2 regions of the Jeotgalibacillus sp. 10bf12 genome follow, and region 1 is predicted to be linked to the other one. Evidence: riboswitches for the same ligand, from Rfam matches in the RefSeq annotation. Region 1 holds a riboswitch; the other holds the start of a gene.
The links. A riboswitch is a leader RNA that binds a small molecule or an ion and turns the genes downstream of it on or off. The one in region 1 is predicted to bind S-adenosylmethionine.
Positions count from the first base shown of each region.

Region 2: it holds a riboswitch for S-adenosylmethionine, as region 1 does, so the genes downstream of both, DH10bf12_RS16715 (methionine ABC transporter ATP-binding protein) here and DH10bf12_RS07345 (methionine biosynthesis PLP-dependent protein) in region 1, are expected to answer to the same signal.

Region 1 is NZ_CP200276.1:1,402,264-1,409,330, reverse strand. It holds gene DH10bf12_RS07370 (ATP-binding cassette domain-containing protein) at 1-308, opposite strand, end outside; gene DH10bf12_RS07365 (GntR family transcriptional regulator) at 305-688, opposite strand; gene DH10bf12_RS07360 (cation:proton antiporter) at 942-2,129, opposite strand; gene DH10bf12_RS07355 (SDR family NAD(P)-dependent oxidoreductase) at 2,143-2,940, opposite strand; gene metC (cystathionine beta-lyase) at 3,035-4,204, opposite strand; gene DH10bf12_RS07345 (methionine biosynthesis PLP-dependent protein) at 4,201-5,316, opposite strand; SAM riboswitch class I at 5,394-5,491, opposite strand; gene DH10bf12_RS07340 (type 1 glutamine amidotransferase) at 5,896-6,600, opposite strand; gene DH10bf12_RS07335 (DUF4003 family protein) at 6,632-7,067, opposite strand, start outside.
Region 2 is NZ_CP200276.1:3,198,170-3,205,236, forward strand. It holds gene DH10bf12_RS16705 (MetQ/NlpA family ABC transporter substrate-binding protein) at 1-286, opposite strand, end outside; gene DH10bf12_RS16710 (methionine ABC transporter permease) at 328-996, opposite strand; gene DH10bf12_RS16715 (methionine ABC transporter ATP-binding protein) at 989-2,014, opposite strand; SAM riboswitch class I at 2,154-2,256, opposite strand; gene DH10bf12_RS16720 (thioredoxin family protein) at 2,352-2,681, opposite strand; gene DH10bf12_RS16725 (toprim domain-containing protein) at 2,681-3,037, opposite strand; gene gcvH (glycine cleavage system protein GcvH) at 3,538-3,921, opposite strand; gene DH10bf12_RS16735 (arsenate reductase family protein) at 4,004-4,363, opposite strand; gene DH10bf12_RS16740 (ArsR/SmtB family transcription factor) at 4,379-4,681, opposite strand; gene DH10bf12_RS16745 (SDR family NAD(P)-dependent oxidoreductase) at 4,695-5,465, opposite strand; gene DH10bf12_RS16750 (acyl-CoA dehydrogenase family protein) at 5,697-7,067, opposite strand, start outside.

The DNA of each region.
Region 1 (7,067 bases):
TAAAAACGGCCATGGTGATGAAGAATATCCTTTGTCGTCAGCGCATTAGAGAACACCGTATATTCATCAAGATACATACTGTTAGCAGATACCTTCAGGCTATTAAATGGCTGGTCTCCAAACACATTGAGATCCCCGCCCGTCTTTTTCAAAAAGCCGGCAATTGTTTTCATGAGCGTTGTTTTCCCGGATCCGTTTCTGCCGACAATGCCTGTAATCGTATTTTCCTGAATGGTAAAATCAGCATCTTTTACGCCTGCACCGTTTTTGAATCTTTTTTCAAGATGTCTACATTCAATCACTGTCATGACGTTTCCCCTTTCCGGCGACTTTGCTCGAGCTGAATCATATGGATCAGGTCCTGCTCTTTCACGTTCAGATGCTCTGCTTCCGCTACGACGTCTGAAACGAGCGCTGCCAATGTTTCATTGATTCTTCTGTGGCGGATCTGCTCTGCCGCCTCTTCTGTCACGAACATGCCAAGTCCCCTTTTCTTATATAAAATCCCTGCATCTGCAAGTATTGTGAGCCCCTTTGCCGCTGTCGCCGGATTAATGTTGAACTGATCCGCCAGCTGATATTGCGAAAACATTTTTTCATGCGCTTTAAATCGTTCATGTAAAATTTCTGTTTCAAGCCATTCGGCAATTTGTATATAAATCGGTTTCGTACTGTCTGCATTCAGCATCAGCTCAGTCACCTCCCTTTATCTGATATAGTGCATTACTGCTGTAATGTACTATATACTATTTTGTAATCTTTGGCAATAGGCGTTTGGAATATTTTGATGGAGTGTTCCTTAGAAAGGTGAGGCATGTTCGGAGAAAATATAGGAGCGTTCTTAGAAAAACATTGATAGTTCGCAGCTTCATGTCAAAAGTCTCACCTCATTTCCACAACAAAAAACTGCACAGCAATTGTGCAGTTTTCAGAGAGCATATTCACGTTTTCAACAGCTTCGCCAGTGGGTGAACACCGACACTCTGTATAAATAATGACAGCAGTACAGCGATAAATGAAATGGTCATGACAGTTCCGGTATCTCCTGCATCTGATGCTTCAAGCAATAACAGAAGTACAACCGACATCGTTCCCTTCACACCACCAAATGAAATCAGCAGTGATTCTTTCCAGGACAAACTCTTTTTAATCGGCGGCACGCTCTGAGCAGTAAGCACGACGATCAGCGTTCTGATCACGAGTGATAGAATAAATACAAGAATGGCAAAACCAAACCACTCCCATTTCAAATAGTCGACTGCTGTAAAACCAATCAGTAAAAAGACAAGTGAGAGCAGTGTCGGTTCGACTACATCCCAAAAATGGTCAAGCGATTCTCTATAGTGATCCTCTTTGTTAATACGGTTAAATTCCCATGAAAGCATTAACCCCGCTGCAACGGTGGCAAGCACGCCCGAAATTCCAAATGACTCTGCCAGTAAAAACAGGCCGTAAGCCATAATGATACTCAGCATCACCTGATACTCCTGATGATGTGTAAAATGAACCGCACGGCTGACGAGCCAGCCGAACACGATACCAATCAGCGCCCCGCCAATTGCAACATATAAAAACTCTCCCATAAATGATAAGAACGAAAAGCTTTCATGCCCCTGATGAATCGACAGAAGGGTCGCAAAAATGACATAACTTGTCCCATCATTAATCAGCGACTCTCCTTCCACAATATCGCCTACCTTCTCATTATCAAGAGACTTATGTAGAATCGACGTGACTGAAACAGGATCGGTTGGCGTAAGAACAGCTGCTATCAATAATGCTTCAGTGAAATCAAGGGGCACAAAAAGCTCTGCTATCAAATAAATGACCCCACCGAGCCCGAGCACCGTCAACACCAGTCCAACCGTACTCAGAATGGAGATCGCCCAGCTGTTTGTCTTTAGCGCACCAACTGAAAACTTGTATGCTGAAATAAAGAGTAACGCTGGCAGTATCATTTCATAAAGGGCTTTTTCAGACAGCTCAATTCCCCCAAAAAAGGGTACAAAGTAAAGCAGCATTCCGATTCCCACTAAAACAGGCGGCCTTGGGAATACCTGCGTGAGCTTATCAATTGTAAAGACGATATAGCCGATCAATAATAGAACGACAATCTGAACCGGCTCCATCCGCCCCACCTCCTTATCTCATGACTGCTCCACCTGAAATTTTGACTGATTCACCAATGATATTTTCTGCAGCATCAGACAGTAAAAACAAAATGGTTCTCGCTACTTCATCGGGCTGCGTGATACGCCCGGACGGCAGTCCTTCTTCAACGATTTTCAGCTGCTCTTCAAATGAACGACCGGCCTTTTTGCCTTTTTTACGGATTGCATTACGTCCCATCTCTGTATCGACAAATCCCGGGCATACTGCATTTACCCTGATTCCGTGTTCTGCTGCCTCATGTGCAAATGCCTGCGTAAATGCAATGATGGCGAATTTGGATGCGGCATACGCAGTATTACCGTGCGTGGCTCTAAGACCGGAGAGAGACGATACATTCACGACTGAACCGGCTTTTGATTCCTTCATTTCAGGGTAGACAAGCTGCGTGAGTGCGACTGTTGAAAAGTAGTTCAGCTCCATCACCTTCCGCATATCCTCTTCAGACAGTTCTTCAACTGTATCCCCGCCTGAAATGCCGGCTGAATTTACAAGTCTGGTAACCGGTCCTGCATGTTCTTTAGCTTTTTGGAGCAGTCTCTCTCTGTCTTCAGATTCGTTCAGGTCTGCTGAGACAATCAGCAGTTTCGCTTCGATTCCTGCTTCCTGGCATTCTTTTTTCAGGTCACCCAGTTTATCTTCATTACGCCCGGCAGCCGTGACTGAGGCACCTGCCTTCAACGCTTCTTTGACTGTGTGCCAGCCGATCCCTCCAGTTGCGCCTGTTACTAAAATATGCTGATCCTTCATTCCATCCTGTGAAAAAATCATTGGTCATCCTCCTAAAAAGTATTTAGAAGTCTTTACCACTGATTTTTGCGGACAAACAAAAACTGCACCTGATTTAAAGGTGCAGTAGCATTTTTTATACCTGCAGCGTCTGGTATGCGCCGACTTTATCGAGTGCCTGGCGCAGGTCTGCGAGCAGGTCTTCAGTATCTTCAAGACCTACTGACAGGCGCAGGAGGCCTGATGTGATCCCGCGTGATTCACGCTCTGACTGCGGCATTGCAGCGTGGCTCATGGTTGCCGGATAGGACAGGATCGACTCCACAGCACCGAGACTGACTGCAAACACAGGGATTTTCATTGCTTCAACAAGTACACCTGCACTCTTTTTGTCAGGTAACCTGAAAGACAGCACAGCTCCCGCTCCGGTCGATTGTCTCTGGTGGATATGGTAGCCCGCATGAAATGAAAAACCTGGATAGAACACTTCATCAATCAGCGGGTGGTGGTGAAGATATTGCGCAATTTCCCTTGCAGAATCGGATGATTGCTTGAGTCTAACGCTGAGTGTTTTTAATCCACGCAGCAGTAACCAGCTATCCTGAACGCCCAGTATTGAGCCGAATGAATTCTGGATAAACTTCAGCCGGGCAGCGATCTCTTCATCTTTTACAGCAGCAAGCCCTGCCACGACATCACTGTGACCTGACAGAAACTTTGTTGCACTGTGCAGGACGACATCCGCGCCAAGATCAAGCGGCTTCTGGTATAGCGGCGTCATAAACGTGTTATCCACGAACGTCAGACACCCATGTGCCTTTGCCACTTTTGCCACGCCTTCAATGTCCGTGATATTGAGCGTCGGATTGGACGGCGTCTCCACATAGATGACTTTTGTATTTGGCTGAACGTTACGCGCTGTTTCATCAAGGTCGGTCATATCAATAAACGAGTGATCGATATTAAAGCGCGTCAGCACTTCTGTAATCATTCTGTATGTCCCGCCGTAGACATCCTTTGAAACCAGCACATGATCGCCTGCAGACAGCAGCATGAATGCAGAAGAGATCGCAGCCATACCTGATGCAAAAGCAAATCCTGCGTGACCATTTTCAAGATCAGCAATCGTATCTTCCAGTGCACCGCGTGTCGGGTTTCCTGAACGGCTGTAATCGTAAGGACCGAATTCATCAATCGACTGCTGATGGTAAGTCGAGGAATAGTGTAAGGGTACATTCACAGCCCCTGTCTGCTTGTCGATATATGAGGGCTGATGCAATAGTTTTGTATCAAAATGATGTGTCATACTTGATCTCCTCCTTTTCCGGCTGCTTCAAGCGCCTGTTTCAGATCAGTGATTAAGTCGTCAGGCTGTTCAATACCAACAGAGAAACGCAGTAACCTGCTGCAGATCCCTTTATCTTCACGCTCTGCTTCAGGAATATCTGCATGGGTCTGGGTGGCAGGATACGTAATAAAACTTTCAACACCACCAAGACTTTCAGCAAATGAAATGACATTGATTGATCTTAGAAATGAATCAATCCACTCCGCTTGTTCCAGCCTGAATGAAACCATCCCGCCGATTCCCGGGTAAATGACGTCTGTGACCTGCGGCTGCGTTTCAAGGAATGCTGCAACTGCAGCAGCATTCGTCTGGTGACGGTCCATCCTGAGCGCAAGTGTCTTCATTCCACGGATTAACAGCCATGAGTCCATTGGCGACAGAACCGCTCCCGCTCCGTTATGAATCGCAAAAAGCTTTTCACAAATCGACTCACCTTTAGCGGCAACCAGACCTGCCAGCACGTCATTGTGCCCACCAAGATATTTTGTTGCACTGTGAATGACAATATCTGCCCCGAGTTCAATCGGCCGCTGAAGGTAAGGTGTTAAAAAGGTATTGTCTACAATCAGATGAATATCTTTTTCATGAGCAAAATCTGCAACCTGTCTGATATCTGTTATTTTCATCAGCGGGTTTGTCGGCGTCTCCACGAAGACTGCCTTTACCCGCTCCGTACAGGCATGCTGGAGATCATCAGAATTATTTGTATCAACATACACAAACTCTATGCCGTAATGCTCGCTGTAATGATCAAATAAGCGGTAAGTGCCTCCATATAAGTCATCAGAGGCAAGAATCTTATCTCCCGGTTTATACAAAGACAGCACCAGTTGAACAGCGGCCATCCCTGAGCTTGTTGCAAAGCCCTGGTCTGCTCCTTCAAGTGCTGCAATGCCTTCTTCAAGGATGGCTCTTGTTGGATTTTTCGTTCTCGTATAGTCATAGCCGGTCGACTGACCGAGTCCTTCATGCCGGTATGCAGTTGATAAATAGATGGGCGGGTTTACAGTTCCAGTCGATTCTTCACTTCTGTTTCCAAGCTGAGCCAGGATGGTTTGAATTGATGTCATATCATGCAGCTCCTTCAAAATCGTTCTGTATATACAGGAAAAGACCTTCTGATAAGAGAAGGTCTTGGAATACGCTCTTCTTATCTTCAGGCTGATCACCTGCTGGAATTAGCACCGTGCACTGCCGGTTGCTGAAGTTTCAAAGGGCCAGTCCCTCCACTTCTCTTGATAAGTTATGGAATTGTCTGAAAATAATAGTTGTTGTATAGCCTACATCATATTGAATAAATGTGCAAGATTTTTCAGGAAATATTTTGGAAAGTTAGTTAATGTACAACTGTGGCGCGGGTGGGGTGTAGATGTGACAGGAGTTTCCGGGAATCTGGACCGGGCTTCTCAGTCACTGAACTGACATTTCCCGGATCTGATCTAACTTTATAGTCAAGATAAAAACCGCACGCTGGTGTCAGGCAGCGTGCGGCTAAGGGAGGGGGCGTCGCTTTCTTGTGCGCCTTCTGTGTAAAAAGCCGGTGCGAAACGACTGTTTACAGGCATTTATAATAAGTGCGACGTTTTATTTTTTAATTGAGAATGAATCTCATTCTTATTGTATACACAATTCAAATCTTTGTCCAGTGTTTAATCAATCTTTTTTTCACCATGGACGTCTAAAAACTTTTCAAGAATTGGTTGAAAGCGGTTATGACTTTGTTCCACGTAGCCTGGATCCGCTCTCGGTCCTTCCATATCGACCGTCTTATCGCGTTTTTCAATCTCCTGATCATCATGGTCAATCAGGTTTTGAATGCCTTCAACCGTCATTTCAGGATGGAATTGAAATGCGAGAATATGATCTGTATAAAACCCCTGAACCGGTGTGATCTCAGATTTTCCAACCGGCTTTGTTCCTTTTGACAGATCGTAAATATCACTGTGCCAGTGGAACATAGGGATATTCAGCTGACCTATGTCAAAGTCTTCAAGAAAAGAAGTATGCCAATTCAGCTCCGCCCAGCCCATTTCATATTTCGGCAAAGATGATACTTCAGTTCCGAGGATATGAGCAATCATTTGCGATCCAAGACAGATGCCAATGATTTTTCGTTTTTCATTGATCGCTTTTTCAATATAATCAACTTCTTTTTGCATCCAGTCCGTTTCAGGGAGTTCCTGTACGCTGTTTGGACCTCCTAAAACAACCAGCACATCATTATCCTTCAGGACAGGATAATCATCCGGTTTTTTTGCATCAATATAATGAAGCTCACAGCCCCAGACTTTCACCCATTCTTCCAGGTAACCTGCGTTGTCATACCAGATATGCTGCAGACAAATGAATCTCATATTACATTCCTCTTCCCCATGACCTTAGTCATTAATTATTCGATGAACTTGCTGATGCAGCAGCTCCGGCTGACATCGCAGCAAGTACTGCAGCCTGCTGAGCCTGCAGGATCGATTCGATTGTTGATGCAAGACCGACATCCAGCACATTATTTTCCTGAACTTTCTTTTGCAGAACAAACCGCACGGCTGTCATAAAGCACAGGTCTTTATGCCATTTAAAACTTTTAATACTGATCAGCTGATCATAGGTTGCCTTTACTTCATTGAGCAGTGCTGAAGGTGTTCCGGCGAGGGCCAGTACACCGACAATCGGCAAGTGATTCCCGCGCAGCTTGATCTTATTTGTCTTAAGGTCATCCAGCCAAGTGACTGTATTTTGTACGAGCAGTTGTCTGTTATCCTGGCGCCCGTATGTAAGGATCTGTGATAAGAACTGACGGTTATTTCCTTTCGCCAGTACAATA
Region 2 (7,067 bases), 1.7 Mb from region 1:
GTACGTGCTGGAAGTAGTTTGCATCAATTTCACCTGAATCAAGATCCTGGTTAGGAAGAATGTAGTCCTGATACGTTTCGATCTGAAGGTCTACGCCTTCTTCTTCAAGTAAAGGCTGTGCCTGCTCAAGGATTACAGCGTGTGGTACGTTAGATGCGCCGACTCTCAGTTCAACCGGCTCACCATCTTCACTTGAGCCGATACCTTCCTCTGCGTTATCTGAACCGCAAGCGGCTAATGCAAAAATACTTGTTACTGCGAATGTTCCTGCTACGAATTTTTTCATGTGTGATTCTCTCCCTTAGTGTGTTTTTATAATAAGCTAAATTAGCGTTTATCCAGTTTGTTGGTGAAGAAGTCTCCAAAGAATTGAATGATGAAGACGATTGCTAAGATAATGATGGTTGCTGCGAGCACTACGTCATCCCTGCTTCGCTGGAATCCGTCAAGGAATGCAAGGTTACCAAGTCCGCCTGCTCCGATGACACCTGCCATCGCTGTATAACCGACCAGCGCAATGGCTGTAACGGTAATACCTGAGATGAGAGCTGGCATTGATTCCGGAATTAATACTTTAAAAATAATCGTACTGATTTTGGCTCCCATTGATCTTGCCGCTTCAATGACGCCCTTATCAATCTCACGCAATGCAATCTCAACCATACGTGCGTAGAATGGTGCGGCACCAATTATCAATGCCGGCAAGGCTGCATCTGCTCCCCTGATCGTCCCAAGCAGAAAACGAGTAAATGGGATGAGCAGAATAATCAGGATAATAAATGGAATTGACCTGAATATATTAACGAGTGCTGTCGTAATGCCATAAGCGATTTTATTTTCCAGTAAGTTTCCTTTTGAAGTAAGAAATAAAAGCAACCCGAGTGCCAGTCCTAAGATAAATGTAATGATGACTGAAATGACTGTCATATAAATCGTTTCGTAGGTCGCCTCCCACATGACCGGCCACTCAACGTTCGGAAAAATCTGCTCAATCATGTGTGATCACCTCCACTCCGACACTTGCCGCTTCTAGAAATTCAATCGCTCGCGCTAACTCATCCGGCTGCCCGTGTAAATGAATAAACAATGAGCCGTATGCGCCGTTTTGCGTCTGCGAAATTTTCCCCTGCAGAATATTGACCTGCAGCTCGAATGAACGGATCAGATTTGTAACGACCGGCTGCTCAGCTGATTCACCTACAAAAGTCAGCTTGATCACTTTGCCGTCCTGGTACTCTTTCAGCAGATGCTCAATCGTATCTTTTGTTTCTTCAGGTTCTGTTACCTGCTGAACGAAACGTTTTGTGATGTTTTCTTTCGGCTGCTTAAATACGTCAAGGACATCTCCAAGTTCAACTACTTTACCGCCTTCCATCACAGCAACACGGTGGCAGATTTTTCTGATGACGTGCATTTCATGTGTGATCAGCACGATTGTCAGACCGAGGCGCTTATTAATATCCACCAGCAGTTCAAGAATTGAATCGGTCGTCTGAGGGTCAAGCGCCGATGTTGCTTCATCACAAAGCAGTACTTCAGGGTCATTCGCAAGTGCCCGTGCAATCCCGACTCTCTGCTTTTGACCGCCACTCAGTTGAGAAGGATAGGCATCTCCACGGCCATCAAGTCCTACAAGTTCGATTAACTCATCCACTCTTTTTAATCGTTCCTGTTTAGGAACACCTGCTATTTCAAGCGGAAAAGAAATATTTTCTCTTACAGACCTTGACCATAGAAGATTGAAATGCTGGAAAATCATACTGATTTTTTGTCTTGCTTTCCGCAAGTCTCCTCCTTTGATAGAGGAAATCAGCTTACCATTTATATCAACCTTACCTTCTGACGGCTGTTCAAGACCGTTCAGCATACGGATTAATGTACTTTTACCGGCACCACTGTATCCAATGACGCCAAAGATTTCGCCTTCGTGAATGTTCAGGTTAACTTTGTCAACTGCAGTCAGTGAACCGCTTTTTGTTTTAAATACTTTTTTTACATCTGAGATGGTTATCATACCATCACCCACTTTCGTAAATTAACTTATTATCCCGTTAAAGCAGGAAATTAAAATACTGCCTTCAAATAGTCCTGTTATATATAAAAAACGCCTCTCTGCGTGATGAGCAGAAAGGCGTCAAAAATTAAACGGCTTTCTCTCATCTACCAGGTATAAACCTGTGTGACTTGGCACCTTTCCAGTAAACTGTCGGTTGCCGGGCTTCATAGGGCACTTCCCTCCGCCGCTCTTGATAAGAGTTACGCGTATTCAGTTAAGATTCATTAAGAGTACGAGACAAATCGTATCATGTTCTTAAATTTACTGTCAACGAATTTTTTTCAAAATTGCACATTTACTGATTTGCCGGCTGTCCGGACAGTTCTCTGAATGCCTCAAAGATCGTTGGCACTGATTCAAACTTATAGATTTTCTGCACCATCTGACCATCTTTAAATAACAGCAGGCATGGGACACTTTCAATCTGATAACGCTCAGCAAGCGGTTCAACATAGTTTAGATCTGCTTTTCCGACCTCAGTATCCTGAATCGCAGCGGCTGTCACTTCAAGCATTTTCCCCGCAAGCTTACACGTCCCGCACATTGGCGTGTATAAATACATCGCTGACTGCTTTTTTTCCTGCAAACGCTGGTCCAGCGCTTCTATTGTCCATTCTTTTATCATTAAAGATTCATCCTTTTTTCTAAAAACTCAGTGTAAATATCAATATTTGCACCGGCTAAAATAACAGCCAGATGCTGCTCAGGAGCTGTTGCAACCTCACGATAGGCTTTGTCGATATAAAGATGATCCGCTTCAGGCATCTCTCTTTTAAACTGTTTTCGCAGCTTCTCACCTGCATCATCCGCATCCACAAGCACATAGACATCTTTTTCATACAACTCATCAATCAGCTCATCCATTTTCGTCAGGCTGATTGTGCCATTTGTACAAATAATATCAACCGGCTCTCTGATAATCGGCTGAACCTTACGCTTATCAGACTTACCCTCAACAATAATAACCTTTTTGCACTGCATTTCCCATCACACCTTCACCTAAGGATCGCACGGCTTTCTAACATGGTATGCTGCTGATTTAATTGTCGCCTGTACTGTTGAGAAATGCAAGTAAATGAGATGGGTGAAAATCTCTTGAAGTTAGTGTTGCTATATAGTGGCAGGTGTTTTCCGCTTCAGGGGGACTTCACGGCCGGGCGGTGAACCAGCAGGCTTCACCATAAGCCTCACCTGTCCCTTCCTGACGAGCCCCTTACGCTCCAATCACCTGCTGCGCAAATATGGATTCTTTCCCCATAAACTAATAACTGAAAAATTAGATACCGTTTATATTTCACATAGACAGGATGAGGTGAACGGAGCAGAAGGCGGCGACTCCAGCGGGATGTGACGGACAGGTGAGACCCCGCAGGCAAAGCCGAGGAGGCTCAGCGCCGTCCCCGCGGAAAGCGTCCGCCTGGCGCGCAGTGAGCCGGTTTCATAAAAAAACCGCCCACCCAACCAGGTGAACGGCACATCAATTAGTCTTCGTCTGTCATTTTGTCATATGCTTCAGCATCCATCAGTGCGTCAACTTCTGAGTCATCAGAAAGTTCAACTACGACCATCCATGCTTTTTCATATGGAGATTCGTTAACGTATTCAGGGCTGTCTTCAAGGTCTTCGTTCACCTCAACGACTTTACCGCTGACTGGTGCGTAAAGTTCTGACACTGTTTTAACAGACTCAACGCTGCCAAATGGCTCGTCTGCCTGCAGCTCGTCGCCTACTTCCGGAAGCTCAACAAATACGATATCGCCAAGCTCTGACTGTGCGAATTCAGTAATACCGATTCGTGCTTTACCGTCTTCAACTTTTACCCATTCGTGTTCTTCTGAATAACGTAATTCTTTTGGTGAACTCATGTGTTTTCCCTCCGCATATGAATGATTTCTATACTACTTCATATTGGCATAACAGGTGCCCGAAAACAAGAATTGTTTCTGATTAACCCTGCCATTTTTCTTCAAATTCCGGTTCTTTAAATCCAACTGTTACCTGATTGCCGTCAGTCGTCAGCGGACGCTTGATCAGTTTGCCGTCTGAAGCAAGCAGTTCAAGCTTTTCCTCATCTGACATGTCGGCAAGCTTATCTTTTAAACCAAGCTCGCGATACTTTACACCGCTTGTATTGAAAAACTTCTTCAGCTCAAGCCCGCTTTTCTTATGTAGCTCAGAAAGTTCTTCTTTTGAAGGAGGTGAATCGATTAAATGAATTTCTTCGTATGACACCTCATTTTGATCCAGCCATTTTTTCGCTTTACGGCACGTGCCACATTTTGGGTAAGTGTAAAAAGTAATCGTCATGTTCATTCCTCCTTGTTAATAACACCGGTCTTCCACGGTAATAATCAGATGCTTTAACGTTTCCAGCGCTCCCTCAAGAGCAAGAGAGTAATTGCGCTGCGTTCCATGCTGTTTCATTTTTAAAATACCCTGTTCACGCAGAATTTTCAAATGATGAGAAACAGCAGGACGGGAAAGCGGAAGTCTATCTGTTAATTCATTCACTGTCATTGAGTCTGTATCTGAGAGCATTAATACAATATCCTGACGATAAGGATCACTCAATGCCTGAAATAATGGAATACAGTCCCGAAATGCTTTTTCTGCCTGCTCCCCCATTTATGTCACCTCACTACTCTCTTTCCTGTGTCTTTCTAACGATGCTTGCTGCAGCTGACCTGGAGATCAGACGGCTCGCTCTGGACTGAAGTTTGTTCATGCCTCCAGGTATAATCTGCTTTTTACCATTCATAAATTCGATAAACGTGATTTTCGCTACCGCCTGCGGTTTCATCGTGCCATTGTTAAATAGCTTTGAATCATTCAATTCTGCTGTGTCTTTGCACCCTGTACTTGTAGGTCCTGGATACAATCCTGACACCTGCACGCCATGCTCAGCCCATTCATTATCGAGTGCTTCAGTAAATGATTTCACATATGCTTTAGATGCATAATACACCGCCATTAACGGTCCAGGGAAAAACGCAGCTGTTGAAGCGACATTCAGAATTTTTCCTGACTTCGCATTCACCATCTCACGGCCAAACAACTTTGTCAGTTCAGTTAGTGAAGTAATATTCAGCTGAATCATTTCCTGTTCTTTTTGCAGATCAGTCTGATGGAATTCCCCAAATAGGCCGACGCCTGCGTTATTAATCAGAATATCGACTGTCAGTTTCTGTGACTGCACCTGATCAAATAAGGTTTGAGCAGCTCCGGCTTTTGATAAGTCACTTTGAAAAACATGCGTTTCGATCGTATATTTCTCTGCCAGTTCATTTGCCAATTCATTCAGCTTATCTACACTTCTTGCAGCAAGAATCAGCGTATGCCCCTTCTCCGCATAAAGCTTCGCAAGCTCTTTCCCAATCCCACCGGATGCACCCGTAATTAAAACATTCATCCAACCACTCTCCTTATGTCTATATGTTTAAAAGTTTAAACAAATCGTAAGGATTTATTCAGTGGAAGTCAATTAAAGATGCTTTCCATAAGAAAAACCGCCTAGTTGTATAGGCGGTTTCTCACTATTTGATCGGTATTAATCGTTTATTTCATCAACCAGCTACAGGTTAGAGGGGGACGCGGAAAGCGCAGTCGCCACGTAAATCATTAGCGGTTTATAAAGTTAAAATCATACTACAAATTTCTCAGCATCAATCAGCTTCGCAGCCGCTTCACGCTTTACCGGAATCAGGTTCACTGGTGTGAAACGCGTGAACTTGCGAAGTGCAGAAAGCATCATGCGAAGTGAATCTCCGCTTTCAGCAGCAATCAGTGTTTCCTTTGCGTGCTGTTCGATCTCATTGAACGCTTCCTGACAGAAGATCTGTGTATAAAGAACCTTCTGCTGGTTCTTTTCAAGACCGGACTTTTCAACAGCCTTCTGTGTACGAAGAAGTGAAGACTCCATTGCGTATGCAAGTGATACGATATCAGCAATATTCACTAGAACTTCCTGTTCTGCTTCAAGCGCTTTGCCGTACTTCTGTGCAGCAAGACCTGCAGCCAGCAGACCAATCTTCTTCGCATTTTTCACAAGATACTCTTCCTGCTTTAGCGGCTCATCGCTGATTTCTTCAGGCATCATGCTCATCAGTTCTTCCTGAAGCGCCTGTGCTTTTTGAAGTAATGGCAGTTCTCCCTTCATAGCTTTACGAAGGTATGTTCCTGGAACCAATAAGCGGTTAATTTCGTTTGTTCCTTCAAAGATACGGTTGATACGTGAGTCGCGGTAGATACGCTCTACTTCGTACTCCTGCATAAAGCCATAACCGCCGTGAAGCTGAACTGCTTCATCCGCAATATAATCAAGTGATTCAGTGCCAAATACTTTATTTAATGAACACTCAATTGCATATTCAGCGATTGATTTCGCTACTTCTTTACCGTCCTTGATTTCTTCATCAGACAGCTGGCTCATACGATCTTCAAACAGACCTACTGTACGGTATACTGAGCTCTCTGTTGCATAAAGCTTCGCACCCATTGTCGCAAGCTTTTCCTTCGTCAGGTTGAAGCTTGAGATCGGAGTATTGAACTGCTTACGCTCGTTTGTATATTTTACAGCAAGCTCAAGCGCACGCTTAGAAGCTCCCACTGTACCTACGCCAAGCTTATAACGGCCAATATTCAGGATGTTGAATGCAATCACGTGACCTTTTCCAGCTTCACCAAGAAGGTTTTCTACTGGTACTTGTGCATCTTCAAGGATCAGTGTACGAGTTGAAGAACTCTTGATCCCCATCTTCTTCTCTTCAGCACCAACTGATACGCCGGAGAAGTCGCGCTCTACGATAAATGTAGAGAAGTGCTCGCCATCGATTTTCGCATACACAACAAATACATCAGCAAATCCAGCGTTTGTGATCCACTGCTTTTCACCGTTCAATACGTAGTGAGTGCCTGCTTCATTCAGCTTAGCAGTTGTTTTTGCGCCCAGTGCATCAGAACCAGAACCTGGCTCAGTCAGTGCGTAAGCAGCAATTTTCTCACCTGTAGCAAG